DNA from 3 places in the Pseudomonas sp. S1(2024) genome. Region 3 is predicted to be linked to each of the others. Evidence: riboswitches for the same ligand, from Rfam matches in the RefSeq annotation. Region 3 holds a riboswitch; each other region holds the start of a gene.

Region 1 (10,127 bases), on a different contig from region 3:
CGCAAGAACACGCCGTGGCGTTGCACCAGGCGGCCGGCCAGGGTCATGGCCCCGGCCACACTGACTTGCTGGCCCAGCACAGTGCGCATGGCCTGTTCGCAGGCGTCCCAGCCTTGTGGCACGCGCAAGCCTGGACGCTCCCGTAGCAGGCGCGCCATCAGTGGATCGCGGGACAGTTCGGCATTGATGCGCGCGGGATCGGCGTCGAGGTCGAAGACCCGCCTCAGCCTGGCGGTCAGGCCGGGTAGCGCGTGGGCCGGGACGCCTTCAAGGCGGACCCGCAGGTACTGGCGGCCCGAAGGTGTGGCGTGCAAGACGGCGTGTCGGCCGGCAATTACCAGGGTACGGCGGTAGGTGCCGTCGAGGCAGGTCTCGATGCCGGGGATGCAGCGGGCAGCGAGGAAGGCCAGGGTCGAGGGCCAGTGGTAAGGGGCACGGTAGCGCAGCCACAAGGTGTGGTGGCCGGGGGTGGGCAATGATCGGCGTACGGCGTGCAGGGGGGTGAGCTTTGGCATGGCTGCATCATGCCAGCAAAAGTAATACCTGTACCGGCCCTATCGCCGGCAAGCCATTCAATCAACCAGGATCAATGCGCCGCACCGTCCCGCGCTTCCTGCATCTGCCCGAACCGCCCGGCATGGAAGTCGTCGAACGACTCGGCAATTTCCGCTTGGCTGTTCATCACGAACGGGCCATAGCCCACGATCGGCTCATCGATCGGTTCACCGCTTAGCAGCAGCAAGCTGGCACCTTCCAGCGCTTCGACCGCGACATCCTCGCCGCCCCGGTCAAACAGCACCAGGCTGGATGGGCCGGCTTCTCGCTCGCCGTTGATCCGCACGTTGCCGCGCAACACCACCAGCGCCGCATTGCGCCCGGCGGCAACCGGCAGTTGCAAGGCTGCACCGGCATTCAGGCGCAGGTCCCAGACATCCATCGCAGTGAAGGTCCGCGCCGGCCCCGAATGCCCACGATAGTCACCGGCAATCACCCGCAGGCTGCCGCCCTCGCCGTCCAGCGTCACCACCGGGATGTCCTTGGCCAGCAGCGTCTGGTAGCCGGCCGCTGCGCGCTTGTCCCGCGCCGGCAGGTTGACCCACAGCTGTACCATCTCCAGCGTACCGCCAGAACGGGCGAAACCTGGGGAATGGAACTCTTCGTGGATGATGCCATTGGCAGCAGTCATCCACTGCACGTCGCCAGGGCCGATCAAGCCGCCAGCGCCGGTGGAGTCACGGTGTTCCAGTTCGCCCTGGTAGACGATGGTCACGGTCTCGAAGCCGCGGTGCGGGTGCTGGCCAACGCCGCGCCGCGCACTGGTCGGGGTGAAGTCATGAGGGCCGGCATAGTCCAGCAGCAGGAACGGGCTGATCTTGCTGGCCAGGTTGTCGTAGGTGAACAGGCTGCGCACCGGGAAACCATCACCTACCCAGTGGGCGTGGGGGCTGCGGTGAATACCCAGAATCGTTTTCATGAGAAGGCTCCTCTCTTGGTTGAGATAACCTTACCAGTGAGACCAATCAGGCAATAGCCGGCTAAAATGGCATGCATCGTCTCATTAAAAGGACAATCAAAAAAAGACGGCGTGAAGTATCGGATGCCCCGCGTACTGCGACCTCAACCAATGCTCCAGCTTCAACGAAAAGGCTTGTCCCCGCCCCCTGAGTTCCCGATAGACCGGATCCGCCATGGCCTGGCCGGGGGTCAGACTATCCAGATGGCGGCGATTTTCCACCGAGGATATCAACTCGAGGAAAACTGCGTAGTCTTCGAACAGAGAAGCGCTGTAGGGGTTGGAGTCACCGAGCAATGCCAGGCGTTGCAGAGGGGTGAGGGCCAGCAATTGTTGAAGGCGCATGATCTTCGACGGCGCAGCGAGGCCGTGGACTTCGGCAATCGCCACGATACCGCCTGCAAAAAGCAGTTTTCGCGAAAATTGCAGTTTGATGTTGCGTACTCCCCACGCCTTGCCTTCGGCCCTCTTTTCCTCGAAATTCGCCATGAGGGTGCGGTAGTAGCGGATCAGGTCGTTAAGCAGGAACCTGGCAAGCCCGCTTCCATGATCATCAGGAATATAACGGCGCAGCAGGTCATTCTGCCACCAGGCAAAGGCCTCATGCCCGAAGAGGGCGCGGCCCTCGAGCAACATCAGCATTCGCCTGGTCAGCGCCGTATTGTCTTCGCATTTCCAACCTATGTGTTCGCTAACGTCTGAGTACAGCGCCAACGCCCCTCGGCCGAATTTCGCCTCGTCGCTTTCTCCCGGATGGCTGATGGGCCGGACAAGGTCGCTGACCTGGCGCAATATGTCGTCCAGACGATCCGCCGGCAAACTGGTGTCATGCACGATGAAGAAGTCGATGTCCGAAACAGGCGAAACCTCGCATCGGCCATAGGAGCCCACGCTGACCACAGCCAGAGGTGAACGCCCCGCCAGCGGTGCAAGCGTGCTGTACAGGGCCTGCCTGAGTGACTCGATTGACTTGCAGGAGTAGTCGTAGCGTTTTTGCAGATACGATGGCTGTAGCAGGGTCTTGCTGGTCATGTTCGTACGCTCGGGCAAAGCCCAAGATTACTCACGCCTTTGCGCCCGATGCTGTCTGGAAAAACTATCCCGCCGGTCCCTGCAGCAGGAAGGCCTGCACTTGTTCGGCGCACGCCTCAGGATGCTCCTGCATGAAGCAGTGCCCACCTGCAACCTGCCTGCCGCTGACCTGAGGGTTGAGCGCCACCAGGCGATTCACCGAATGCGGTACGAAGGGGTAGGTGTGCTCGCCGTACAGCACCCGCGTGGGCGTACGGATTGCCGCCAGGCTCGCCCACATGCGCTTGGGGAACGAACTGAATATTTCCACTTCGCGGCTGGGCCGGCACTTGAGTACCACCGCTTCGCCACAGTCGCCAATGGCATGCTCCACGTAGGCCCGCAGCGCCGCATCGGCCCACCCCTTGAAGATACCCCGCCCATGCAGCGAAGCCAGGGCTGCCTCGCGGTCGGGCCAGTGGCTGCGACGGCTGGCAGCCTTGCGCGCCAGGGCATGGCGCTGGTGCAAGCCGACCAGGGCTGCCATCCCCATCACACCCAGCATGCGCCGGCTGAACAGTACCGGGTCGAGCAGCACGGCACGCGTGAACAGTTGCGGTTCACTGGCCAGGATCAGGCCGGTGAGCACGCCACCGAAACTGTGCCCGACGGCAAAGCGCGGTACGTCACCATACTCGCCTCGCCCGGCTGCAAAAGCCTCCACCGCCAGCGCAGCGGTCCGGTTCCAGCCACGGAACACCCCGCCATGGTCGCTGTCACCATGGCCCTGCACATCGCTGAGCCACAGGTCGAAATGTTCGCCCAGGCGCATCAGCAATGGCTGGTAGGCCAGGCAGCAGAAGCCGTTGCCGTGCAGAAAATGCAGTAACGGCTTGCCACTGGCCGGGGTTCGCCAGCCCCGCAGGGTGAAGCCTTCGGCGCATTCGTGAGACCAGGGGATCAACTGCATCGGCTTACTGTACTCGCGGGGTCAGGAAAACGCTGATTCTACAAACAGCAGCGGGTACAGTGAAATCACCAGCAACAAGGCCATCAGGACATTGAACAGCATCAGCCAGCGCGGGTTCTGCAACAAGTTGCGCAGGGCGCTGCCGAACATCACCCACACCCCGACGCTCGGCAGGTTGACCAGGGCGAACAAGGCGGCAATGACAATGACGTTGGTCACATAGCCCTGCGCCGGCGTGTAGGTGGTGATTGCCCCGACTGCCATCACCCAGGCCTTGGGGTTGACCCACTGGAATGCCGCCGCTCCCCAGAAGCCCAGCGGTTTGCGGGCACTGGACGAAGCTGTGCCGACCGGCCCGGAGGTGGCGATCTTCCAGGCCAGGTACAGCAGGTAGGCGGCACCGGTGTAACGCAATACCGTATACAGCGCCGGCCAGGCTTTGAACACCTCGCCCAGGCCCAGGCCGACAGCCAGCACCATCACCATGAAACCGACACTGATGCCCAGGGCGTGCGGGATCGAGCGACGCACACCGAAATTCACCCCGGAGGCAAGCAGCATGGTGTTGTTGGGGCCAGGAGTGATGGAAGACACGAAGGCGAACAGCACGAAGGCGGTCAGCAGGTCGGCAGAGGCAAGCATGGCAGGCAATCCACTTTTTTTATGGGTGCTGTCACACTAACGGAGTCGCCCTCTTCTGCGACCGATACAGTTTCACTAAATTGTGTAGATACACATCGCTGTACCGCTACCATCAGATCAAGGAAGCCGTCCCATGAGCCTCACCATCCGTCCTGCCGTTCGCGCCGACGCCGAGCAGATACTTGCCTTCATCACCGAGCTGGCAGAGTACGAACGCGCCCGCCACGAGGTGATCGCGAGCGTTGCCGATATCGAGCACAGCCTTTTTGGCGAGGGCAGCACCGTGCATAGCCTGATGTGCGAGCGCGATGGCCGGGCAATCGGCTTTGCCGTGTATTTCTACAGCTACTCGACCTGGCTCGGCCGCAACGGCATCTACCTGGAAGACCTGTACATAACGCCCGAGCAGCGCGGCGACGGTGCCGGGCGGCAATTGCTGCGGCATATCGCCCGCGAGGCGGTGGCGAAGAATTGCGGACGGCTGGAATGGAGCGTACTGGACTGGAACGAGCCGGCTATCGGCTTCTATCAGAAGCTGGGGGCCGAAGCGCAGGATGAGTGGGTGCGCTACCGACTGGACGGGGACAAGCTGGCGGCGTTTGCCCGAGGCTGACCGGGCGCGCGTTCCCTCCCACAGGGTAGCCGGAGCGCCCGCAAACGATTCTGGCAATTGACGCCAGCCCCGCCCCATGGTCTCCTTATGCCTCGCGTTCAGGTGCCCCCGATGGGGGTGAAACGGGAAACCGGTGCGTCACAGGCCCTCCAGCAGGGCCGGACAAGGCCGGTGCTGCCCCCGCAACGGTAAGCGAGCGAAGCGTCTGTACCACTGTGCCTGATCCCCGGCATGGGAAGGTGACGCTTTCCAGGAGCCTGGCTCCTCCTCGCAAGCCCGGAGACCGGCCTGGCGTTCATGAACACCCCGCGGTGGGCGGGCGCTGTTGCATTCCCCTGGGCTGCCACGCTCGGGGCTGCCGCGCTTGCCCGTTGCCCACAAAAAGCAGAGGAACGCGTCATGCCCGTCACCAGCGCCAAGCAACACAGCATTACCACCCCCGTCACCCTCAGCCAGCGTGTCGTCATCGCCATCGGCGCCAGCCTGCTGGGCCTGTGCCTGGTGTACTTCGCCGGCTTTTCGCATATCGAGGCCGTGCACAACGCCGCCCACGACACCCGCCACAGCGCCGCATTCCCCTGCCACTGAGTACGCCCGATGATCACACGCATTGCCCGCACCGCGGGCTTCAGCGGGTTGCTGGCGGCCTTGCTGCTGACCTTGCTGCAGAGCTTTTGGGTCGCCCCGCTGATTCTCGAGGCAGAAACCTACGAATCCTCGGCCCCCGTCGCCGAGCACGAGCATGCCGGCGAAGTGGCAGCGCATGAACACAGCGCCGAGGCCTGGGCACCTGAAGACGGCTGGCAGCGAGTGCTGTCCACCACCGGCGGCAACCTGGTGGTCGCGGTCGGCTTCGCCCTGATTCTCACCGCCCTGTACAGCCTGCGTGAACCCAAGCGAGCCGGCACCGGCGCACTCTGGGGCCTGGCCGGCTTCGCCGTGTTTTGCCTGGCCCCGACCCTGGGCCTGCCGCCGGAACTGCCAGGTACTGCCGCAGCCGACCTGGGGCAACGCCAGGCCTGGTGGATCGGCACCGCCAGTGCCACCGCGCTGGGCCTGGCCCTGCTGGTGTTCGCTCGCCACTGGTTGCTGAAGGCGCTGGGCGCTGTGCTGCTGGTCATTCCCCATGTGATCGGTGCGCCGCAACCCGAGGTGCACGAGAGCCTGGCCCCCGCCGCCTTGGAAACCCAGTTCAAAGTGGCCTCCTGGCTGACCAACGCCGCATTCTGGCTGGCCCTGGGCCTGCTCAGCGCCTGGCTGTTCCGGCGCTCCAGCCAGGCCTGATGCCTGCCTTCTACGCCGGCTTCGGCTGTCGTCGGGGTTGCCCGGCGGATACGCTGGAAATCTTGCTGCGCCAGGCCCTGGCCACCCAGGGCCTGGCGTTGGCCGACCTGCAAGGCATCGCCAGCATCAGCCTGAAGGCCGACGAGCCCGGCTTGCAGCAACTGGCCGAACGCCTCGGCCTGCCTTTGGTGTTGTACGATACCGCGCAGTTGCAACCCTACGAACCCCGACTCAGCCACCGTTCCGCCGCTGCCCATGCCCACTGTGGCTGCTGGGGCGTGGCGGAGAGTGCGGCACTGGCCCTGGCCAGCCAGCGGGTTGGCACCGCCAGGTTGCTGCTGACGCGCAAGGTACTGGGCCCGGCTACCCTCGCCCTGGCCTGTTGAACGCTTCCCCTCTTTCCTGCAAGGACTTTCCATGACGGTCTACTTCATCGGCGCCGGCCCCGGCGACCCGGAACTGATCACGGTCAAGGGCCAACGGCTGATCCGCCAGTGCCCGGTGATCATCTATGCCGGCTCGCTGGTGCCGGCCGCCGTGCTCGAGGGCCACCAGGCCGAGACCGTGATCAACAGTGCCGAACTGCACCTGGAGCAGATCATCGCCGCCATGCGCAGTGCGCATGAGCAAGGCCAGGATGTGGCTCGGGTACACAGTGGCGACCCCAGCCTGTACGGCGCCATCGGCGAGCAGATCCGCCATCTGCAAACGCTGGGCATCGATTACCAGATCATCCCCGGGGTCACCGCTACAGCGGCCAGCGCCGCCCTGCTCGGCTGCGAACTGACCCTGCCCCAGGTAGCTCAGACCGTTATCCTCACCCGCTATGGTGACAGCTCGCCGATGCCGCCCGGCGAGCAGCTGGGCGACCTGGCGCGCCATGGCAGCACCCTGGCGATTCACCTGGGGGTCAAGCACCTGTCGCGTATCGTCGAAGAACTGCTGCCGCACTACGGCACGCACTGCCCGGTGGCGGTGGTGCATCGTGCCACCTGGCCGGACCAGGACTGGGTGCGCGGTACCCTCGGCGATATCGTGGAACGCGTCGCGGCCAAGGATTTCCGGCGCACGGCGCTGATCCTTGTGGGCCATGTGCTGGGCGACACACCGTTTGCCGAATCGGCCTTGTATCGCGCCGGGCACGCCCACCTGTATCGCCCTGGCGACTGAGCATTGCCAGGTTCGCCGCAGGCGTAGCAGACTCCGGTTTCCCGCCTGCAAACAGGAGTCATGCCCATGCTGGACCTACGCCCAAACTGCGAGTGCTGCGATACCGACCTGCCGGGTGACAGCCCCGATGCGCTGATCTGCTCCTTCGAATGCACCTTCTGCCGCACCTGCGCCGAAACCCGTTTCCAGGGCCGCTGCCCGAACTGCACCGGCCAGTTGGTGGCACGCCCGACACGGGTCGGCCAGGCACTGGCCAACAACCCCGCCTCAACCCAGCGCGTGAGCAAATCACACTCCGCCTGCGCATGACGACTACAAAAACAGGCATCGCCGCTTTGCCAGGGTGATGTCTTTCCCACTTTTTGTAGGACTTTTCAACAACAAGCACGTGGACTTTCAACACTTCTATACTCGGCATTACCAAATTTCGGGAATGGTCGTATCGTGCAGCGCTTCCGATAACCCCACTTGCAGACGTATTCCTGAGTGATCCAGGAAGCGGACCACATCCTGACAGGAGTTTTCTTCATGACTACCGTGCTGATCGTCGACGACCACCCCATCGTCCGGCTGTCCTTGCGCATGTTGCTCGAACGCGAGCGCTTCCGTGTTGTCGGCGAGGTCGGCAATGGCAGCGAGGTGGCGCAGGTGGCCCGCGACCTGCGACCGGATGTGGTAATTCTCGACATCGGCCTGCCCGGCCTGGATGGCATGGAAGTGATAAAGCGCCTGCAATGCCTGGAGCCGGCGCCCAAGATCATGGTGCTGACCGGCCAGGCCACCGACCTGTATGTGCGGCGCTGCCTGGATGCTGGCATCGGCGCTTTTGTCACCAAGGAAGAAGACCACGAGGCGTTGCTGTTTGCCCTGAAAGCGCTGGTCAAGGGCTACTCGACCTTCCCGCAGATGTCGGTCAACAGCAACTCGCTGGAAAGCGAGCCAGTGCGCCTGTCCAGCCTGTCCAACCGGGAAATGGAGGTGCTGCGGCGCCTGGCGCGCGGCGAGAACAACAAGAATATCGGCACCTGCATGAACCTCAGCGCCAAGACCATAAGCACCTACCGGGGCCGCATCATGGAAAAGCTCAAGACCGAATCACTGGTTGAAATGGTCGACCTGGCCAAGCGCAACAGCGTCTATTGAGCGCTCGATGACAATGAAGCGCCTGCTGGCAAGCGCCCTACTGGTCATCGGCCTGGCCGGTTCCGGCGCGCTGCTGGCAAACAGCGAACCTCGCCAGTTGCTGGCACGCTCGGTCAGCGCCGCGGCCCCGCTTGCGCTGTCCAGCGAAGAGCGGCATTGGCTACAGCAACGCCAGCACCTGGTACTTGGCAGTTCGCGCCCCGACTACCCACCGCTGGAGATCAATGTCAGCCAGCACGACTACGAAGGCCTCAGCGCCGATTACGCTGGCATCATCGCAGAACAGCTGGGTACCACCATCGAAGTACGACGCTACGACAGCCGCCACGAAGCCATCGCTGCGCTACGCGACGGCCGTATCGACCTGCTGGGCAGCTCCAACGCCTTCGAGGCAGCGGATGCCCAGCTCAGCCTCAGTTCAAGCTACGCCGACGATCTGCCAGTCATCGTCACACGCGAGGGGCGCAGCCTGAAGAACACCCCCGACCTCGCCGGCCTGCGCCTGGCCATGGTCGATCATTACCTGCCGGCCAGCAGCGTCCGCAGCCTGTACCCCAAGGCACAATTGAGCCTGTATCGCTCGACCCTGGCCGGGTTGGCCGCCGTCGAGCTGGGCGAGGCCGACGCCTACCTGGGCGATGCCATCAGTACCGACTTCGCGATTGGCAAGAGTTACCAGGGCACACTGAAGATCGATCACTTCTGTCAGGTTGCCCCTGGCGCGTTTGCCTTTGCCATGGCCAGTGACAACCCGCGCCTGCGACAGTTGGTCAACAAGGCGCTGGCACGTATCAGCGAAAGCGAACGCCTGAATATCCTGCGCCGCTGGAGCAGTGGCAACACCAGCCTGCTGCTGCAGCGCCACCTCACCGCCCTGACCGCCGAAGAAGAAGCCTGGATAGCTGCCAACCCCAACGTCAGCGTGCTGGTCAACACTTCGCTGGCGCCACTGACCTTCAACGACACCAAGCACCGCCCCAGCGGCATCACCCTCGAGCTGCTCAAGCAGATCTCGCTGCGCACGGGGCTGCATTTCAAGCCGGTCGAAAGCCCGTCGGCGCAGGCAATGATCGAGCGCCTGACGCGCGGGGATGCGCAGATGATCGGCGCATTGGGTTACAGCACAGACCGTTCGAAACAACTGCGCTATACCCGCCCCTACCTGGTCAGCCCGCGGGTGCTGGTCACCCGTGGCGACAATGCTTCACCGCCGCAGGCCATGGCGCTGGATGGCATGCGCATCGCCCTGGTACGCGGTTCGCCGCAACGGGCCGTGCTGCAACAACGCTACCCACAGGCCAGGATGGTCGAGGTGGACAACCCGCTCGGCCTGATGGAGGCCGTGGCCAACGGTGCCGCCGACGTCGCCCTGAGCAGCCATATCAATGCCGCCTACTACATCAGCCATGTGTTCAAGGACCGCCTGCGCATTGCCAGCGTGCTCGACGACGACCCGGCCATCGCCGCCTTCGCCGTGGCCGCGGACCAGCCACAGCTGCAGGCAATCCTCGACAAGGCGCTGCTGAGCATTCCACCCGAAGAGCTGGACCAGCTGATCAACCGCTGGCGCACCACCACCCTGGTCAGTGACAGCCCCTGGCGCGACTACCGCACGCTGGTCTTGCAAGTGCTGGTGCTGTCGGCCTTGCTGCTGGCCGGGGTGGTGTTCTGGAACAGCTACCTGCGCAAGCTGATCAACCAGCGCACCGAGGCCCAGCATGCCCTGCAAGCGCAACTGGCGCTTAGCCGCGGCCTGCTTGAACAGCTGCGCCAGGCCAAGG
Region 2 (10,127 bases), on a different contig from region 3:
CTGGCGCAGTTCTTCGACCTCGGCCATGACGTTGTGCAGGGCCTGGCGCGAGAAACTGTCGCAGTCGAACGGAATCAACAGCCGCTCGGCTGCTACCAGCGCGCTGAAGGTATAGAAGTTGAGCGCCGGTGGTGTGTCGATGTAGATCCGCTCGTAGTCCTCGCCCAGCTCCACCAGCAGCTTGCGCAGCTTGTTGATCTTGAACTTGCGATCCAGCTTGCCTTGCAGGTCGCTGAGGTCGGGGCTGGCGGTGACCAGGTGCAGGTTGCGGTAGCGGGTCTCGGTGATCGCCACCCGGTGCTTCTTGCCGGCAGCGGTGACCGGCGACAAGGTCTGGCGGAAGAAATCGGCGATGCCGGAAGGAATGGCGTCATTGACCAGCCCGGTCAGGTAGTAGGTGGCATTGGCCTGCGGGTCGAGGTCAACCAGCAAGGTCCGATAGCCTTCGGCGGCACTGGCTGCGGCCAGGTTGCAGGCGATGCTGGACTTGCCGACGCCACCTTTCTGATTGAAAACCACACGACGCATCAGACGTTCATCCATGAAGTGAAAATGTCAGGTTGGGGTCAATCCTATGACTGAAACAAGACAGTTTCATGACAATGAATGTTACAACCTGCCCATTCATTATTGTTTGTTCCGGCCCTTTCGCGGGCATGCCCGCTCCCACAGGAACTCTGTTGCCCCCAAGGGTGGCGCATCATCTGTGGGAGCGGGCGTGCCCGCGAAAGGGCCGGAACAGGCAAGCAAGGGCGTTCAGGCAACAGCCACCCGATTGCGCCCCTCCTGCTTGGCCCGGTAAAGCGCCCGGTCAGCCTCGCTGAACGCATCCCCCGGTTCGCTCTCGGCCTCGCCATCCCAATGCGCCACCCCCAGCGACACCGTCACCGCGCCCACCGGCTCCACCGGCGTATCCTGCACCGTTAGCCGCAGCCGCTCGGCCACCGCTGCCGCAACGTCCAGGCTAGCCCCTGGCAGCAGCATCAGGAACTCCTCGCCGCCGGTGCGGCACAGCAGGTCACCCTCGCGGCAGCAGCGGCGCATCAGCTCCGCCAACCGGCGCAACACCTGATCACCCACCTCGTGCCCGTGGCAGTCGTTTACCCGCTTGAAATGGTCGACATCCAGCACGATGGCCGCAAACGCCCGGCCCTCGGCTTCCAGCAGCGAAAGGCTGAACTCCAGGCTGCGGCGGTTGCCCAGGCCGGTCAGCGGGTCGGTCTGGGCGTCGCGATTGAGCCGACCGATGCGCTCATGCAGCAGGTTCAGCCCGAACAGCAGCGCACGCTTCAACTCGGCCGCCTCGAAATACCAGGCCGGTACCCGATGCAGGCGTTCGGCAGTGCCGGCCCGATCCATCGAGCGGGCGCCGGCGGCCAGCTGCCACAGCGGCCGAGCGATGGTCATGGCCAGCCACCACAGCAGCATGCTGCCCACGAGTGCCAACGGCGCCGAGGTGCCGACCACGTTGAGGATCAGATGGCTCAGTGGCATCACCGTCTGGGTCAGCGGCTGCTGTGCCACCACGCCCCAACCGGCGCTGGGCACGGTGGCGTATCCGGCGAGCATTTCCACGCCGAGGCTGTTGGTCAATTGCCGGGTACCATTGCCCAGGCCCGCCAGCTGGTCGATCAGTGCATTGCCCTCAACCACCGTACCCACCCGCTGACTGTCGGGGTGGTAAAGCAGACGGCGGTTGCGGTCGACCACGTACAGGTAGGAACCGTCCTTGTAGAAATGCTCGCCCAGCAGGCTGTTGAGAATGTTGTGTTCACGCAGGTACAGGCTGCCGCCGACATACCCCAGGTAGCGGCCGTTGCTGTCGTAAATGGGTTGCGACAGCGCCACCACCAGGTTGTTGGCCGCCGAAATGTAGGGCGTCGACACCAGTGGGCGGCGCGCCTGTAGCGCCTCCTGGACACCGGGAGAATGCATGTGCCTGCCGACCAGGTGCCGCAAGGGGGCGGGAGAAACCGCCAGCAGCACCCCGTTGGCATCGATCACGAACGTGGAATTGAAGGCCATGCTCTGGCTCAGGACACGCTCGGCCTCCGCCTGCAGGGCGACGGCGTCACCCAGCTGGCGGCCTTGCACGCCCGCGCTGAACGACAGCTGTTGCAAGGCGTTGCCGATAAAAGTCTCGGTAATGCTGGCCAGCTTCATCGCATACACCCGGTTGGCTTCCAGGGCGTGGTCGATCAGCAATTGGCGTTGCACCCGGTAGCTGGCGAAATAGCTGGCGCACAGCATCACCACGGCGGTAAGGGCGCAAAGCACCAGAATGAGTGTGCGTAGATCCAGGCGCAGTCCGTGCTTGGTGTGTGGCAATCCTGACCTCGAGTGATCAAAAACCGGCTACGAAATGTTGGCAACATTACGCGTTATGGGCGCAGTGGGGAACTGCGTTCAGGAGCCTGCGTTTTCCAGCGCGTCCAGCTCGTCTTCAACCTGTTGCATGCGCTGCTGCGCCAAGGCCTGCACCTTTGCGTCGCGGGCCGATTCGCGCATCAGGGCAGTGAGCTTCTCGCTCAGGCGTTTGCCGGCCTCGGTGTCTTCCAGGGCGCGGGCCTTCGCCGGGTCCTGGGTGGCCTCGATGATGGTGGCGAACTCGGCATCGCTGAAGTTCTTTTCGCTGTACAGGCGGAACAGGTCCTGGCGCTGGTCCTCGACCGTCAGGTGCTTGCGCAGCACGCCCTGGATGGTCGCCTGCGACAGCTGCGGGTGCGTGCGGCCGAGCAGCGCGGCCATGCGCTCGATGTTGTGCGTGTAGGCATCCTGCAGCGGCAGCTGGGCCAGGATCTGTTCTTCGCGGGAGGGTTTCTGGTCGCAGGCGGTGAGGGCTGCAGTCAGCAGCAGGGGCAACAGCAACTTCTGGAGGCGAGGCATGGTGTGGCCTGGTTGGGCAGTGAGTGCTGCCGATTATACGGCAGTTGTGGTCGCCTGATGGATTTTGCGGGCCGCTGTGCGGCCCATCGCGACACAAGGCCGCTCCCACAAGGCCGTCACAGGTTTCTGAAGGTGCATTGCACCTGTGGGAGCGGCCTTGTTTGCACCTGTGGGAGCGGCCTTGTGTCGCGAAAGGGGCGCGCAGCGGCCCCAGGATTTTTCAGGTCACGCGAAACATCAGAACCCACCCCCCAACGGCCATTCCACCGCCAAGCGTATCTGGTCCCCATCCAGCTCCGCCTGTGCCGTATTGCCCCGATGCACGTTATGCCGCAGCGAAAACGCGGTGCCTTTGGCCTTGCCGCTCTGCACCACATACCGTGCCTCCAGGTCGCGCTCCCAATGCTTGCCCCCCTTGCCATACCCCAGGTAGGCATACCCTCCCGCAGGGTCGACATGGGTACCGTCGATATCGAACCCGCGCACGTACAACGCCGTCAGGTTCAACCCCGGCACGCCGTAGGCGCCCATGTTCAGGTCATAGCGCGCCTGCCACGACTTTTCGTTCGGCGCGTTGAAGTCCGACATCTGCACCGCGTTGGCAATGAAGATCGCCCCTCGCGTCACGTAGTCGAATGGCGTGTTGCCGTCCACCTGCTGCCAGCCCAGGCTGAAACCGTGCGGCCCATGGTCGTAACGCGTGACCAGGCTCCAGGTGGTGTTGTCGATGCGCCCGGACAGCGCCTTGCCGGTGTCGGTGGTGCGGTAAAGGTTGAGGTCGAGGGTGAGGCTGCGGCGCTCATCCAGGGCATGGCTTAGGGTGCTGCCCAGGTAATGCTGGTTCCAGCTGTCCTGGTAACGTGAGGTGTACAGGCTGCCGCTGAAGGCGGCGCCGGGGTTCCACACCACGCCGGCCAGGTCGAAGCTGTTGCCTTGGCGGCCATTGGAGTAGTTCACCACGAAGCCTTGGTCGTGGCTGGAAGCATTGCGGTCGGCGTTTTCGTTGAAGTGCCCGGCCACCAGCCTGAGGTGGTCGAACTCGGTGCTGTCAAGGAAGAACCCGGTCGCTGTCTCGGGTAGCAGGCGGCTGTCGGATGAACTGAACACCGGGGTCTTGACCCGTTGTTCACCGTAGGACAGCACGGTATCGGCCATGCGCAGTTTCAATGCTGCGCCGGCACGGCTGTATTCGTTCTTCGGGTGCCCCTCGTTATCCACCCCGAGCAAGCGTGCCTTGCCCACGCGCCCGCCACCGCTGTCGAGTTGCACGCCCAGGTAAGCGTGGGCGTCGACCCCGACACCGATCAGCCCCTGGGTGAAACCGGACCGGAAGGTGCCCATCAGGCCATAGGCCCATTCCTCGGCCTTGCCGCTACGTTCATCGCGCGGCTTGTAGGCGTTGCGCCCGGCACTGTTGCGCCCGCCATGCTTGTAGTCGCGCTGGTCGAATACGCTGCGGTTGAGCAGGCTCCAGCGGCCATCCTCGACAAAACCGTTGCTTTGCGATTGGGCGGAGTCGGCCAGCGCAGGGGGCGCGAGCAGGGCGCTGGCGAGCAGCAGGGCGACAGGGCGCGGCATAGGCAGAACTTCCTGTTCAGGGGGCGCGCAAACGCAGGATGTGCGCGCCGTCGAAGGGGTCGATGAGGTAGTGGGCATGCACGCCGAAAGTGTTCAGCAGGCGCTCGGGGGTGAGCACCTCCAGCGGTTTGCCGAGGGCGACCAGGCGGCCCTTGTCGAGCACCGCGACGCGGTCGCAGGTGAGCGCCTGATTGAGGTCGTGCAGGGCCACCAGGGTGGTTACCGGCAGGGCCTGCACCTGTTGCAACAGGCTCAGCTGGTGCTGGATATCCAGGTGGTTGGTCGGCTCGTCCAGCAGCAGCACCTGCGGCCGCTGTGCCAGGGCACGGGCGATGTGCACGCGCTGGCGCTCGCCACCGGACAGCGACCCCCACAGGCGTGCGCGCAGGTGCAGGGCGTCGAGGTCGGCCAGAGCCTGCTCGACGATCGCGCGGTCTTCTCCGGAGAACGGCGCCAGCGCTGACAGCCAGGGGGTACGGCCCAGGGCAACGGCATCGAACACGCTGATCGCATCGAGGGTGTCGGCCTGCTGTTCGACCAGCGCCAAGGCCTGGGCGACACGGCGGCGGGGCAACCGTGCCAGCGGTTCGCCCAGCAACTGCACGCTGCCGTTGCCTGGCTTGCGCAGCCCGGCCAGCACCTTCAGCAGCGAGGACTTGCCGGAACCGTTGGGGCCGACGATGCCCAGGGTTTCACCGGCGACAACACCTAGTTCGATATCACTGAGCACGGTGTTGCCGGCCAGTTGCAGCCCCAGGTTCTGGCAACTCAAGGGGGCCAGCTGTAGCGCCGTCATGACCGTCATGGGCGCCCCCGGCGGCTGACCAGGATCAGCGCGAAGACCGGTGCGCCGAGCAGCGCCGTGACTACGCCCACGGGGATCACCTGGCCAGGGATCAAGATGCGCGACAGGATGTCGGCGGCAATCAGGAACAGTGCCCCGCCCAGTGCGCTGGCGGGCAGCAGGCGGCTGTGCCCGGGGCCGAGCAGCAGGCGCAGGGCATGGGGGATCACCAGCCCGACAAAACCGATGGCGCCGACGATGGACACCATCACGGCGGTCACCAGCGCCGCGCAGCTGATCAGCAGCAACTGGGTACGCCGCACCGGGATGCCCAGCGACGCCGCCGAGTCGGCACCGAAGGTGAAGGCATCCAAGGCACGGCGATGCCACAGGCACACCAACAGCCCGAACAGTACAACTGGCACGGCCAGCCACACCGAAGGCCAACGTACGCCACTGAGGTTGCCCAGCAGCCAGAACAGGATGCCGCGCGCCTGCTCGGCGGTGGCCGACATGGTGATGAGGAAGGCGGTAAGGGCGTTGAACAGTTGCGAGCCGGCGATCCCGGCAAGGATCACCTGGGCATTGTTGCTGCTGGGGCCGGCTGCCCGGGCCAGCAACAGTACCAAAGCGAACGCTGCCAGGGCACCGATGAACGCACCGCCGGACATGCTCAGCGCCAGGCTGCCGAAGCCCAGCAGGCCCACCAGCACCGCACCGGTCGAGGCGCCGGCAGACAGCCCCAGCAGGTAAGGCTCGGCCAACGGGTTGCGCAACAGTGCCTGGAGGATCACGCCGCAGGTGGCCAGGCCGGCGCCGCAGGCCGCGGCAACCAGGGTGCGGGGCAGGCGGTAGTTCCAGACGATGCCGACGTCGATCGGGTCGGCCGGGTAGCCGGCCTGCCACAGGTGGTTGGCCAGTACCTGGCCGACCACGCCGGGCGACAGGTTGGTTTCGCCGATGGCGGTGCCGGCCAGCAGGGCCGCCAACAGGGCGGCCAGGGCAACGGCGATGCAGGGTAGCAGGCGCATCATCACGGGGCTGCTTTGCCGCTGGCGAAGGCGGCGGCCAGCGTCTGCAGGCCGCTGAACAAGCGAATGCCGGCCTGCATGGCGTCGGCGTCGAGGATTATGATGCGGTCGTGCTTCACCGCGTCCATGTTGCGCGTCACCGGGTCGCTACGCAGGAATGCCAGCTTCTTCTGGTAGTCGTCGGCGGGGTAGCGGCGGCGGTCCATGCGGGCAATGATCAGCCAGGTGGGGTTGGCCTTGGCCAGGGTTTCCCAGCCTACGGTCGGCCATTCTTCGCTGGACTCGACCACGTTGCGCACGCCAAGGGTGCGCAGCATGAAATCGGCGACCCCCTGGCGGCCCGCCACATAGGGGTCGATGTGCAGATCGGCGCTGGAGAACCAGAACAGCGCCGAGGTGGCGGACAGGTCCTTGTCGGCCAGTTGCGCCTTGGCACTGTCCAGGCGGCCTCTGAGCTCGGCATTCAGGGCCGTGCCACGGTCCTGCACGTCGAAGATTGCCGCCAGCTGGCTGACGCTCTTGTAGAGGGTGTCGACCTGAAACGCCTGCAGGCGAGTACCGTCGGCACCCACCAGGTTGTCCTTGCCTTCGCAGTCCGATGGCAGCAGGTAGGTGGGGATGCCCAGTTCATCGAACTGTTCGCGGGTGGCGACCGCCCCCTGGGCACCGACCATCCATTCGAACTGCACCGTCACCAGTTGCGGGCGTTTGCCCACTACCGCCTCGAAGCTGGGCTCGTTGTCGGCCAGGCGCGGCACCTTGGCGTTCTGCACCTGATACTCGGGCAGCACATTGTTGAACCACAGCGAGGTGGCCGCCAGTTTGTCGCCCAGCCCCAGCGCGTAGAGCATCTCGGTACTGGCCTGGCCAATGGTGACCGCGCGTTGCGGTGCCTGGGCGAAGGTTTGCGGCTTGCCGCAGTTGTCGACCGTCAGCGGGTAGTGGGTGGCAGCAGCCTGGGCCAGGCCGGTAAGGCCGAGGCCGGCGAGCAGGGTGGCAAAACGGGGCAGCATGCTGGGCGATCTCCTATCGGACAGTTCGGGTGAGGAACGCACGGACAGGCATCGCCGAGCCCCAGCTGGCGGCAGGGGCAACACTGATGGCCAATCCCGGACACCCCGCCGGTTGGTGAATGTGGGCCGGCAGGTCTCCTGACTGGTGCGTCATGGCCTGGCTCCGGCCTTCCCGGGTTCGTGGCCCAGTGGCATTGATGGAGCAGGCTCGGCACCTACAGTTGCGGGGGCAGTTCCGTTTGGCCCGAACTGGCGGGCCTGGGATTCCCTATTGATTCCGTGGTGGAAACCGGCGGCCGGCATGGTAGACCATCGTGCCGCCGGGTGAAAACGCTTTTCAGAAGTACTTCAGCCAGGTGATGTCGCGCCGCCGCGCCTTCAGGCGGGCGAACCAGCGCACCGGCAGGTACAGCGAAACTGCCAGCAGCACTGCCCCCAGCCACACCGCGGCGATGCCATCGAAGCCGAAGTAGTCGCCATGGTTGCGGCCGAACAGCGCCACGCTGGCCAGGTACAGCAGCTTCAGTACATACAGGTGCAGCAGGTAGAAGAACATCGGTGCCGCGCCGAACACTGCCAGGGCACTGATCCAGCGGGCCTGGCCGGCGCGTTCGAAGGCGCGCAGCAACAGCAGGCCACAGCCCAGGGTCAGGGCCAGGAACAGCAGCGATGGCGGGTACTTGGTGATGTTGAAGAAGCTCATCAGGGTTTGCGAGACGGTTGGGTAAACGCTCCACGGCGCCTCGCCGTAGCCGTTGACCAGGCGCAGCACGACAAAGCCCAGCAGCGCGATCAGCCCGGCCAGCAGCAGGCGATGCTGGCGTTGGCCGGCCTCGCTCGCGCGGGCGAACCAAGGGCCCAGGCCGTAGCCCAGGGCGATGACACCGATCCACGGCAGCACCGGGTAAGAGGTGCGCAGGCGCAGGTTTTCGGAGAACTCCAGCCAACCCCGGTCATGCAAAATCGCCCATGGCACATGCAGGGCGGATTCGACCCCGAAGTGCAGGCCATCGAGCAGGTTGTGGCCGGCGATGATGATTGCGCCCACGGCGATCAGGGCGGCACGTGGCAACCACACCAGCAGCGACAGGGCGATCATGCTCACGCCGATGGCCCAGATCACTTGCAGGTAGATGACGCTGGGCGGCAGCTGGAAGGTCCAGGCGAAGTTGACCAGGGTGAATTCCAGCACCACCAGGAACAGCCCGCGCTTGAACAGGAACGCCGAGACATCGCCGCGGCCCTGGTGTTTCTCGCCGTACAGCCAGGCTGAAAGGCCGGTCAGCAAGACGAACACCGGCGCGCACAGGTGGGCCAGGGTGCGGCTGAAGAACAGCGTGGGCTCGGTGGTATCAATGGCCATCGGGTCACTGACCTGGCGGTGCAGAAAGAAGGTTTCACGAACGTGGTCCAGGAGCATGAACAGGATTACCAGGCCGCGCAGGGCGTCGATGCTCTGCAGGCGCTGGGTGAGCAGGGTGGGGGTGGCACTGGCGCTTGTCATGGGAGGTCGCTGATAGGAATGGATGTCAACTGAAACGTTATCTTATAACTAAATGGTGGTGAGTTGGTAACTGTTTTTGTGGGGCCTGTACCGGCCCTTTCGCGGGCTTGCCCGCTCCCACAGGAAGTTCACCCATTCTGAAATCTGTGCAGTACCTGTGGGAGATTCTATGGTTTTCAGCAAGCCAGTTTCCCGCCTTTGGTGACGTATTCGTCCTGATTTTTCATCAGGGCGAATGCCACCCGCGCGAGCTTTCTTGCCAGGATTACCAAGGCTTGTTGCCAGGATTACCAAGGCTTGGGTTGTTGCTTTACCGCTGCTCCGATGCTGTTCGTAAAGCCCTTTCCAGGCTGCCGATCTGCTGGCCGCCATCGCAGCGTTGTGCAATAAGCGACGAATTTCTGAACAACCTCGCTTGGTGAGGCGACGTCGCCCATTTTTCTGTCCGGAATCACTGACTCGTAAATCCATTCCTAGGAATGCAATGTACGAGTCACTGCTTTTGAACTCGCCCCTTATAAAAACCATCACCAATGCTGCGGCGGTGAGAAAACCAATGCCCTCTACTGCCTGGCAGCGAGCGACTTGTTCCTGCAGCCCAGCTTCTCGCAGTACTTCTTTAATCTTCTTTTGAATCAACTGATCCAGCCGATCTATCGACTTCACAAAAGTTTCGAAGGCGGCTTTCAAAAGGCTTTCGTTAGCCCAGCTCTGAGTCATTGCAGTACGAGTAGTCACCAAGAGGGCTCTGCGTCGCAAGAGGCTCTGAAGCTTGCCGTAGACAGCGGGAGGCGGGCTCCAAGGGCGAAGGTCCTCGCCCTCATTTTTTAAAAAACGGGACAGCAACCGCGCATCTGAGGGGTCGGTTTTAACCCGTCCTCCAACACTTTTCCGGTAGTTGCTCAATTGAAAACCATCGATGACATAGACCTCGAAGCCTAGGCTGTGGGCCAATTCAACCAGGTCCAAGTGATAGACATTGGTCGCCTCAACAGCGATAGCGGTGTTGAGGGATTGTTGCTTGAGCCACCTTCTGATCTCGAGTTTGGAGTTTTTCAGCCTGATGATCTCGTCACGATCATCGTGGTGGATAACCAGCTCAGCTTTCGCGACATCCGCACCCACGATCAACTTACCTACCTGCATTGCCATGGGCGGCTCCTCACGTTATGGTTTTTCGGCTTGAAGGGGTTTCACCAAGAGGCGCTGGCTTGCTTCTATCGTCGCTTGCAAACGATGCATTCTTTATCGGCGCTTTGGTGGAAGGGGTGGGGCGATGTCTCCCACGGTCTGTACTGCTGTGAACAGTCAGATTCGGGCATTTAGTCCCA
Region 3 (10,127 bases):
ACCCGAGCTGGGATAATGCTCTACTCAAGCTTGTGCAACTGAGCCCGGTTGAGCCTAGCCACGCAGCCTTTGGACGATGCAGCTGACGCCAAGCATCAAGCAAAAAGGCACCCAAAGGTGCCTTCTCGGTAGGTTTGAGGAGTAGTCGCAGCGATCCTTTAGCTCCCAGCCTTGCGACCTTGGGTTCAGAATCCGACCGGCTATGCCCGTCGTCACTACTTCAGAGAAACCAGCTTTCTCAGCTGCCAAAATTCCGGGGGGGCTCTTGCTGGTACCCAGTCCCGACAAATGCGCAATTGCAGCCCTCAATTACAAGGCTATAGACGTTGACACGTGTGTCAATCACATCTGATGGGTAGATCTGATTTCACGCACGGTACAATGCGGCCATTATTCAAATAAGTTCAAAAAACCTGAAAAAAATTCAAACTATCGTGAAAATGAAGGACAAAGGCGACCAGAGCTTCGGGTGAGTAGCGCATGGTATTGATAAAACCGATGGTAGCTATGTCGCGAGTATCAGTTCTATCAAATAAAATAGGAAGCACGACTCACGCACTGGATGGAATCTGCAATGAAAAATGTCTCTTTCACCGAACGCCTGGTTCACGCCGTCGGCTATGAAGTGTTCGCCGTGCTGCTGTGTGCGCCGCTGTTGTCCTGGATCATGGGCAAGTCGCTGGCGACGGCGGGGGCGCTGGCGGTGACCCTCTCGGTGATCGCCATGCTGTGGAACATGGTCTATAACGCGCTGGTCGATCGCTACGTGCGGGTCGAGCGCATCCACTGGAAGGCCAGCGCACGCTTTGCACACGGCCTGGGCTTCGAAGCCGGGCTGGTGGTGTGGTGCCTGCCGGTGGCGGCGTGGATGCTGGAAATTTCGTTGCTGCAGGCGTTCATGGTGGAGTTGGGCTTCTTCGTGATCATCCTGCCCTACACCGTGCTGTACAACTGGGCCTTCGACAAAGCCCGGCACCTGCTGATGCAGCGTCGCCTTGCATGAAAACCACCAGCCTGCGCTGCTCCTCGATTTGTGCATTGCGCGGATATCCTGGGGCTGCTTCGCAGCCCTTTCGCGACACAAGGCCGCTCCTACAGGGATGGCGCAGGCTTCAGGCTTGCGCTGTACCTGTGGGAGCGGCTTTAGCCGCGAACACCGGTGCAGCCGGTGCACCCAATAAAAAGGGGCATGCCATCGCTGGCATGCCCCGTTTTTCAAACCGTTAAAGCGCCTCAGGCAACCTTGACGATCCAGCCAGCCGGTGCTTCCACGTCACCGCTCTGGATACCGGTCAGCTCGTTGTAGAGCTTCTGGGTAACCGGGCCGACCTTTTCCAGGTCGTGGAACACGTGCAGCTTGCCGTTGTACTCGATGCCGCCGATCGGGGTGATCACCGCAGCGGTACCGCAGGCGCCGGCTTCGATGAAGCGGTCCAGCTTGTTGATTTCCACATCGCCTTCGATCACTTTCAGGCCCAGGCGCGATTGCGCCAGTTCCATCAGCGACAGGCGGGTGATGCCTGGCAGCACCGAAGCCGATTTCGGGGTGACGAACTCGTTGTTGGCGGTGATGCCGAAGAAGTTGGCCGAACCGACTTCCTCGATCTTGGTGTGGGTCAGCGGGTCGAGGTAGATGGCGTCGGCGAAGTTGGCTTTCTTCGCTTCTGCACCCGGCTGCAGGCTGGCGGCGTAGTTGCCACCGACCTTGGCCGCGCCGGTGCCTTGCGGGGCTGCGCGGTCGAAGCTGGAAATCTGGAAGTTGTGCGGCTTCATGCCGCCCTTGAAGTACGAGCCAACCGGGATGGCGAAGATCGAGAAGATGAACTCGGGGGCGGTGCGCACGCCAATGTTGTCACCGGTGCCGATCACGAACGGGCGCAGGTAGAGGGCGCCTTTACCATGCGGTGGCACGAACTTCTCGTTGGCCTTGACCACTTGCTTGCACGCCTCGATGAACACATCGGTCGGCACCTGCGGCATCAGCAGGCGGGCGCAGCTGCGCTGCATGCGGGCGGCGTTCTGGTCCGGGCGGAACAGGTTGATCGAACCGTCCTTGCAACGGTAGGCCTTGAGGCCCTCGAAGCACTGCTGGCCGTAGTGCAGGGCAGTGGAGCCTTCACTGATGTGCAGTACGTTGTCTTCGGTCAGGGTGCCCTTGTCCCACACGCCATTGCGCCATACGGACAGGTAGCGTTTGTCGGTCTTGATGTAGTCGAAACCCAGCTTGTCCCAATTAATGCTTTCGTTGCTCATGACACCCTCATTGTCTTGCAAGTGCCCGATTGCTCGGGCTGCTGTTATATGCGCACCACGCCACCATAATACATCCGTGGCAGATCGGGAACGGCCAGTCACGAATTGATAGCCTGCAATGCATTTATTGCGGCTTCTACAGGTGCAGGTACTCGTCCAGCGCCAGCCGGTCGAGCAGTACCTGGTCGTGGGACACCACCACCAGCGCCCCGCGAAACTGCCCGATCATGTGTTCCAGTGCGGCCAGCGACGGCAGGTCCAGGTGGTTGCCGGGTTCGTCCAGCAGCAACAGGTCGAGCGGCCGTTCGCGGTACAGCACGGCGGCCAGTGCTGCCTTCATCCGTTCACCGCCGCTGAGCAGGCCGCTGGGCAGTTCGATGCGGGCCGCATCCAGGCCAAGTTGCGCCAGGCGGCTGCGCAAGTCGCCCTGGGCCAATGTCGGGTTTGCCTGGTGCAGGTGGTCGAGCACGCTGGTATGGCCTGGTAGTGCGCTGCAGTGCTGGTCAAGCAGGGCGGTTTCACCACTGAGGCGCAGGCTGTCGGGCGGTGCTGGCAACTCGCCGTTCATCAGCTTGAGCAGGGTGGACTTGCCACTGCCATTGGCGCCGACCAGGCCCACCCGCTGGCCCAGGCACAAGCGCAGGTTCAATGGTTTGCGCGTGCCGCGGGGTAGGTGCAGCGCCTGCAAGGCCAGCACTTCGCGGCCCGGATGACGCTGCGGCGTGGGTGCATGCAGGGTAATGGCGCAGTCCTGCTCGACTTCGTGAGCGGCGTCACGCACTTTGCCCTGCAGCGTCTGCCGGGCGTCGCGATGGTCGCGGCACTGCTTGCCCGCAGTGGCCTGGCTGCGTTCCTGCTGGCGGTCGACCAGGATCTTGGCCTGGTTGGCGTGCCTGGCGTTGCGCCCGGCGCGGGCTTGATGACGTTCCAGGTCTTCGCGCTGGCGCTGCAGTTCGCGCGCCTGGCGTTGCTGCTCCTGTTTCAGCCGGGCAAGTTGCTGTTGGGCCAGCGCCGTCTGGCTGGCTTTCTGGGCCGAATAGAAGCTGTAGTTGCCGCCATAGGCCTGCAAGCCCAGGCTGGACAATTCGACGATGCGCGTCATGTGCGCGAGCAGGCTGCGATCATGGCTGATCACCAGCAAGCCCCGGTCCCAGGCTTCGATCATGCTCAGCAGTTGGGCGCGGGCGTTGCTGTCCAGGTGATTGCTCGGTTCGTCGAGGATCAGGTAGTCCGCTTCGCTGAGCCAGGCGCCGACCAGCGCCACGCGCATGGCCTGGCCACCGCTCAGGCTGTGGGCGGGCTGGTGCCAGTCGAGCTGGCCCAGGCCGTGGCGTTGCAGGTGCCCCTGCAATTGCTCGCGGATATCCCAGCGTTCGCCGACGGTGTCGAAGTCACTGGGTGCGACGCTGCCTTGCTCGATGCGCTCCAGCGCAGCGAGCACCGCGCCCACCTGGGCCAGGTCGGCGACCGTGGCGCTGTGCTCGATCACCTGCTGGTCCAGAAGATGGATGCGCCCAAGGCGCCGACACTGGCCGCTGCTTGGTTCGCGCTGGCCGGCAAGTACCTGCCCGAGCAGGCTCTTGCCCACACCGTTGCGCCCGACCAGGCCGGTGCGGCGTTGGTCGAAGGTTTCGCTGAGGTCGGTAAATAACAGCCTGCCGTCAGGCAAGGCCAAGGAGACGCTGTCCAGCGTCAGGATCGACGTGTTCGTCATGCACAACTCCACCAATGCCGCGACATCTCCGGAGCGAGCCGGAGGCTGAAGACTGGCCGTCGAAGGGACGGCGGCATCAATGGCGCATTGGACGAACACCTCGTGACAGGGGAATGCGTAGCCTAACGGATAGAGGCATCGTTGTCGCGGGAAAACAGATTCCGCGAGTGCGCCGCGTGCGCTGTAGGAGCGGCCTTGTGTCGCGATAGGGCTGCGAAGCAGCCCCAGCAATTTGTGCCACTATGCTGAAACCCTGGGGCTGCTTCGCAGCCCTATCGCGACACAAGGCCGCTCCTACAAGAGCCAGGGCCGCGCATGCCCCTGGTTCAGCGCCCCATCAAGCGCCTGGTCCAGTCGCCCCCGTGGCTCTGCTGGCAGGCCTCTTCACTGTCAAACCGCACATGCCAGGCCGGATGATCCAGCTGAATGCCGGCCTGCTCCAGCGCAAGGCCTGTCAGTGCCAGCATGCGCACCTTCGCGTCGCCCGCCACGGCGGCGGCCTTGTCGGCCTCTCGCTCGAACACCCAGGTAATACGCAGGCTGGCCGGAAAATTCTCGGGCGCGAGACGATGGGTAAGCCAGCTGAAACCGACGATCTCCGCCTTGGCGGTTTCGCAGGCTTCGGTCAGGCAAACCACCAGTTCACGCTCCAGGCGTGCCATATCGCGCTTGTTCAGGGGTTTCACCGGTGGGCCTCGCTGCTCAAAGCCACCACTGTAACGCAGTTGCGCCACTTGCTGTCGGCCAGCCCGACAGCAATGGTTGACCACCCGCCAGCCACTGCGTAGCCTTGCCACTTCGAGGTTCTTCGGCCAGGCCGAAGCTAAGACGGGAACGCGGTACAAGCCGCGGCTGCCCCCGCAACTGTAAGCACCGACAACGGATCGACACAGCCACTGCGCCCGCGCGCGGGAAGGCGTCATCCCGCCAGCCCGCTGCACCAGCGGGTACATGGAACGGTGCGAGCCAGGAGACCTGCCTCGTCACGTTTTCGACTTTCAACCGGGCGGGGTGATCCGGTGGCGAACAAGCCCGGCCGGCCTGGCCTGCGGCTGTCGTCCTGCATGCCCGCGCCAATCTGCCAAGGGCAATGCGACATGAAAACACTGGCCAAGCTCCCCGTCACCATCGTCACCGGCTTCCTCGGCTCGGGCAAGACTACCTTGCTGCGCCACATGCTCGACAACGCCCAGGGCCGCCGCATTGCGGTGATCGTCAACGAGTTCGGCGAACTGGGCATCGACGGCGAAATCCTCAAGCAGTGCAGCATCGGTTGCACCGAAGAAGAAGCCACCGGCCGCGTCTACGAGCTGGCCAACGGCTGCCTGTGCTGCACCGTGCAGGAAGAGTTCTTCCCGGTGATGCGCGAGCTGGTGGCACGCCGTGGCGACCTGGACCATATCCTCATCGAAACCAGCGGCCTGGCCCTGCCCAAACCGCTGGTGCAAGCCTTCCAGTGGCCAGAAATCCGCAATGCCTGCACCGTCGACGCGGTGATCACGGTGGTCGATAGCCCTGCGGTGGCCGCCGGCACCTTCGCCGCCTACCCGGACCAGGTCGATGCCCAGCGCAAGCTCGACCCCAACCTGGACCACGAGTCGCCGCTGCACGAACTGTTCGCCGACCAGCTGGCCAGCGCCGACCTGGTGGTGCTGAACAAGGCCGACCTGATCGACGCCGAAGGCCTGGCCAAGGTCCGCGCCGAGGTGGCTGAAGAACTGCCGCCGGCGGTCAAGGTGATCGAGGCCAGCAGCGGCAAGCTGCCGCTGGAGGTGCTGCTGGGCGTGGGCGCCGAGTCCGAGGCGCACATCGATGGCCGCCGTACCCACCACGATTCGCATCATGACGGCGATGACCATGACGATCATGACCACGACGCCTTCGACTCCATCTCCATCGACCTGCCCGAAGCCGACGAAAGCCTGCTGCTCGATGCCCTGACCCAGCTGGTGGTGGAATTCGGCATCCTGCGCGCCAAAGGCTTCGCTGCCATCCCGGGCAAGCCGATGCGCCTGCTGGTGCAAGGCGTGGGTACCCGTTTCGACAAGCACTTCGACCGCGCCTGGCGCGCCGACGAGCCGCGCATCACACGCCTGGTGCTGATTGGCCAGGACCTTGACGCCGCCCAGCTGGAAGCGCGCCTGCGCCAGGCACTGGGCGCCTGACGCATGCACCTGCTGCGGACCCAGCCCGGCGGCTTCGTGCCGGATGACAGCATTGCCGACCTCGGCCAGACGCCCGCCGAGCTGGTGATTCTCTGCAGCGGCGATTCGCACCTGGCATTGCTCGCCGATACCGCCGAGCAATTGCCCGAGGATTACCCCAGCCTGCGCCTGGCCAACCCGATGCAGGTACAGAACCATGCCTCGGTCGACCTGTACGTCGACCAGGTGCTGCGCCATGCCAAAGTCATCCTGGTGTCGCTGCACGGCGGCGTCGGCTACTGGCGCTATGGCGTCGAGCAGTTGGTCGAGTTGGCCGGCCGTGGCGTGCAGCTGATCCTGGTGCCGGGTGACGACCGCCCCGACCCGGAGCTGACCAGCCTGGGCAGTGTCAGCGGCGAGCAGGCCGAACGCCTTTGGCACTACTTGCGCCAGGGCGGCAAGGCCAACGCCATCAACCTGTTCAACTGCCTGGCCAGCCAGTGGCTGGGCCGCGACTATGCCTGGGACGAGCCGCAGCCGCTGCCGCGCACTGCCGTGTATCACCCGGCCAAGGGCAGCGCCACGCTGGAGGATTGGTACCCGCAGTGGCACCCCGAGCAGCCGGTGGCGCCACTGTTGTTCTACCGCTCGCACCTGCAGGCGGCCAATACCGCGTTCATCGATGTGTTCTGCCAGCGCCTGCAGGCCGCCGGGCTCAACCCGTTGCCGATCGCCGTGGCCAGCCTCAAGGAAAGCGCCTGCCTGGAGCAGGTCGAAGCCTGGCTGGACGAGGTGGGTGCCGAAGTGCTGGTCAACACCACCGGCTTTGCCCTGTCCAGCCCGGAGCGCCCCAACCTGCGCCCGTTCCGTCGCGACATCCCGGTGCTGCAGGCCATCTGCGCGCAAGACAACCAGCCCGGCTGGGAAGCCAGCGAGCAGGGCCTGGGGGCGCGTGACCTGGCCATGCACATTGCCCTGCCCGAACTGGACGGGCGCATCATCACCCGCCCGGTCAGTTTCAAGGACATGGCCTGGCGCAGCGAACGCAGCCAGTCCGACGTGGTCTGCTACCGCGCCCACCCCGAGCGCATGGACTTTGTCGCCGAACTGGCCCGCCGTTGGGTCGAACTGGCGCGCCTGCCGAATGCGCAAAAGCGCGTGGCCCTGGTGCTGGCCAACTACCCGACCCGGGATGGCCGCATTGGCAACGGCGTTGGCCTGGACACGCCAGCGGCCGCGCTGAACATACTCAAGGCCCTGCAGGCCGAAGGCTATCCGCTGGCCGACTTGCCGGGCAGCGGCACGCAGCTGATCCATCAGTTGCTCGGTGGCGTGACCAACGACCTCGACCAGCTGGACCTGCGCCCGTGCGCGCAGAGCCTGAGCCTGGCCGACTACAAGGCCGCCTTCGAGCGCCTGCCAGAGGCAAACCGCCAGGCCGTGCTGGAACGCTGGGGGCCGCCGCAGCAGGACCCGATGTACCGCAGTGGCCGGCTGATGGTGGCCGGCCTGCGCTTTGGCTTGACCTTTGTCGGCATCCAGCCGGCGCGCGGTTACCAGGTGGACCCCAGCGCGGTGTACCACGACCCGGACCTGGTGCCACCGCACGGCTACCTGGCATTTCACTTCTGGTTGCGCCATGCCTTTGCCGCCGACGCGGTGATCCATGTCGGCAAGCACGGCAACCTCGAATGGCTGCCCGGCAAGGGCGTCGGGTTGTCGGCGCAGTGCTGGCCGGACGCCTTGCTCGGCCCGCTGCCGAACATCTATCCGTTCATCGTCAACGACCCGGGCGAGGGCGCCCAGGCCAAGCGCCGCACCCAGGCGGTGATCATCGACCACCTGATGCCGCCGCTGACCCGTGCCGAAACCTACGGCCCGTTGCGCCACCTGGAGCAATTGGCCGACGAGTTCTACGAAGCGCAGCTGCTCGACCCGCGGCGCGCTCGCGAGTTGCAGCGCGACATTCTCGAACTGGTCAAGGCCAATCACATTGACCGTGAACTGCAGCTGGAAGGCCAGCTGGACGATGCCGCCGTATGGCTGCCACGCCTGGATACCTACCTGTGCGACCTGAAGGAATCGCAGATTCGCGATGGCCTGCATGTGTTCGGCCAGTCCCCGGAAGGCCGGCTGCGGCTGGATACCTTGCTGGCGCTGTTACGGGTCGAGCGTGGCGACGGTCGCGGTGGCAATGCCAGCCTGTTACGGGCCCTGGCCAAGGCGCTGGTGCCAGGCTTCGATCCGCTCGATTGTGAACTTGGCCAGCCGTGGCAAGGGCCACGCCCGGAACAACTGCAGGCCATGAGCAGCGAGCCTTGGCGCACCTGTGGCGATACCCGCGAACGCCTTGAACTGTTGGCGCTGCAGTTGATCGACCAGGCGCTGTGCGGCACCGTGCATTTACCTGCCCAGAGCGAATGGCAGCCGGTGCACGATGTGGTACGGACGCTGCGAGAATCGGTGGCACCCAGCCTGGACGCCTGCGGCAGCGCCGAAATGGATGGCCTGCTGGCGGCGCTGGCCGGGCGTTTCGTGCCCGCCGGCCCCAGTGGCGCACCCAGTCGTGGTCGCCTGGACGTGCTGCCCACCGGTCGCAACTTCTATACCGTGGACGTGCGCAACCTGCCCACCACCACCGCCTGGCGCCTGGGTTTCGCCTCCGCCAACCTGATCCTGGAGCGCCATCTGCAGGACCACGGCGATCACCTGCGCCAGCTCGGTCTTTCGGTGTGGGGCACGGCAACCATGCGTACCGGCGGTGATGACATCGCCCAGGCCATGGCGCTGATGGGCGTGCGTCCGGTGTGGGCCACGGGCAGCCAGCGGGTAGACGATTTCGAGATCCTGCCACTCAGCCTGCTCGACCGCCCGCGGGTGGATGTGACCTTGCGCGTTTCCGGCTTTTTCCGTGATGCCTTCGGCAACCTCATCCGCCTGTTCGATGCCGCAGTGCAGGCCGTGGCCGCGCTGGATGAGCCCGACGATCTCAACCCCCTGGCTGCCCGCGTGCGTAGCGAGCGTGCCGCGCTGCAGGCGCAGGGCGTGGACGCCGAGCAGGCCGCGCGCCAGGCTGGCTGGAGGGTGTTCGGTGCCAAGCCCGGGGCCTATGGCGCCGGGGTGCAGAACGCCATCGACGGGCGCCTGTGGCACAGCCGCGACGACCTGGCCGAGGTCTACCTCAATCACGGCGGCTATGCCTACGGCGCCAGCGACGACGGAACCCCGGCCCGAGCCCAGTTCGCCCAGCGCCTGGCCAAGGTGCAGGCGGTGCTGCAGAACCAGGACAACCACGAACACGATCTGCTCGATTCCAACGACTATTACCAGTTCCAGGGTGGCATGCTGGCGGCGTCGGAAACCTTGTCCGGTGCGGCAGTTGCCAGTTATCACGGCGACCATAGCCAGGCCGACCGGCCGCGCATCCGTACCCTCAAGGAAGAGCTGAACCGGGTCATCCGCGCCCGGGCGCTGAACCCGAAATGGATCGACGGGGCCAAGCGCCACGGCTACAAGGGCGCCTTCGAGATGGCGGCGACGGTCGACAACCTGTTCGCCTTCGACGCCACCACGGAACTGATCGACGACCATCATTACCAGGCGCTGGCCGATGCCTACGTGCTCGACCCGGCGACCCGCGACTTCATGCGCGAGCACAACCCCGAGGCCCTGCGCGACCTTACCGAGCGTTTGCTGGAGGCCCAGCAGCGCGGTCTGTGGCAGGCACCGGGTGACTACCGCGAAGCCCTCGAGGAACAACTGCTCGACGGCGAGGAACAGGCTTGAAATGAGTGAACCCGTGCAATTTCCACTGGCAGCCGTGGTCGGTGCCGATGACCTGAAACTGGCGCTGTGCCTGACCGCAATCGACCCGAAGATCGGCGGCGTGCTGATCGAGGGGCCACGTGGCATGGCCAAGAGTACTCTGGCCCGTGGCTTGGCCGACCTGCTCGGTGAGGGCCCGTTCGTGACCCTGCCACTGGGCGCCAGCGAAGAGCGGCTGGTCGGCACCCTCG

What was found. A riboswitch is a leader RNA that binds a small molecule or an ion and turns the genes downstream of it on or off. The one in region 3 is predicted to bind cobalamin.
Region 1: linked by a shared signal. The riboswitch ahead of ACLCGK_RS16185 (CbtB domain-containing protein) and the one ahead of cobW (cobalamin biosynthesis protein CobW) in region 3 are both predicted to bind cobalamin.
Region 2: linked by a shared signal. The riboswitch ahead of ACLCGK_RS12905 (ABC transporter substrate-binding protein) and the one ahead of cobW (cobalamin biosynthesis protein CobW) in region 3 are both predicted to bind cobalamin.

What each region holds. Positions count from the first base shown of each region.
Region 1 covers NZ_JBKGFP010000060.1:79,274-89,400, reverse strand. Annotated here, with positions in the region: gene ACLCGK_RS16215 (DNA-3-methyladenine glycosylase family protein) at 1-515, opposite strand, end outside; gene ACLCGK_RS16210 (pirin family protein) at 587-1,474, opposite strand; gene ACLCGK_RS16205 (hypothetical protein) at 1,571-2,545, opposite strand; gene ACLCGK_RS16200 (alpha/beta fold hydrolase) at 2,610-3,494, opposite strand; gene ACLCGK_RS16195 (LysE family translocator) at 3,516-4,136, opposite strand; gene ACLCGK_RS16190 (GNAT family N-acetyltransferase) at 4,270-4,749, shown strand; cobalamin riboswitch at 4,833-5,056, shown strand; gene ACLCGK_RS16185 (CbtB domain-containing protein) at 5,149-5,337, shown strand; gene ACLCGK_RS16180 (CbtA family protein) at 5,347-6,033, shown strand; gene ACLCGK_RS16175 (cobalamin biosynthesis protein) at 6,033-6,419, shown strand; gene cobM (precorrin-4 C(11)-methyltransferase) at 6,451-7,203, shown strand; gene ACLCGK_RS16165 (DUF1272 domain-containing protein) at 7,270-7,512, shown strand; gene ACLCGK_RS16160 (response regulator transcription factor) at 7,732-8,346, shown strand; partial or broken gene ACLCGK_RS16155 (transporter substrate-binding domain-containing protein) at 8,360-10,127, shown strand, end outside.
Region 2 covers NZ_JBKGFP010000047.1:50-10,176, reverse strand. Annotated here, with positions in the region: gene ACLCGK_RS12935 (ParA family protein) at 1-528, opposite strand, end outside; gene ACLCGK_RS12930 (diguanylate cyclase) at 757-2,328, opposite strand; gene ACLCGK_RS12925 (hypothetical protein) at 2,407-2,886, opposite strand; gene ACLCGK_RS12920 (OprD family porin) at 3,124-4,464, opposite strand; gene ACLCGK_RS12915 (ABC transporter ATP-binding protein) at 4,481-5,269, opposite strand; gene ACLCGK_RS12910 (FecCD family ABC transporter permease) at 5,266-6,282, opposite strand; gene ACLCGK_RS12905 (ABC transporter substrate-binding protein) at 6,282-7,292, opposite strand; cobalamin riboswitch at 7,403-7,601, opposite strand; gene ACLCGK_RS12900 (DUF1624 domain-containing protein) at 7,630-8,796, opposite strand; partial or broken gene ACLCGK_RS12895 (IS110 family transposase) at 8,973-9,948, opposite strand.
Region 3 covers NZ_JBKGFP010000088.1:19,099-29,225, reverse strand. Annotated here, with positions in the region: gene ACLCGK_RS24385 (multidrug/biocide efflux PACE transporter) at 575-1,003, shown strand; gene ACLCGK_RS24380 (branched-chain amino acid aminotransferase) at 1,234-2,253, opposite strand; gene ACLCGK_RS24375 (ATP-binding cassette domain-containing protein) at 2,390-3,967, opposite strand; gene ACLCGK_RS24370 (hypothetical protein) at 4,294-4,653, opposite strand; cobalamin riboswitch at 4,752-4,965, shown strand; gene cobW (cobalamin biosynthesis protein CobW) at 5,065-6,132, shown strand; gene cobN (cobaltochelatase subunit CobN) at 6,136-9,897, shown strand; gene ACLCGK_RS24355 (ATP-binding protein) at 9,899-10,127, shown strand, end outside.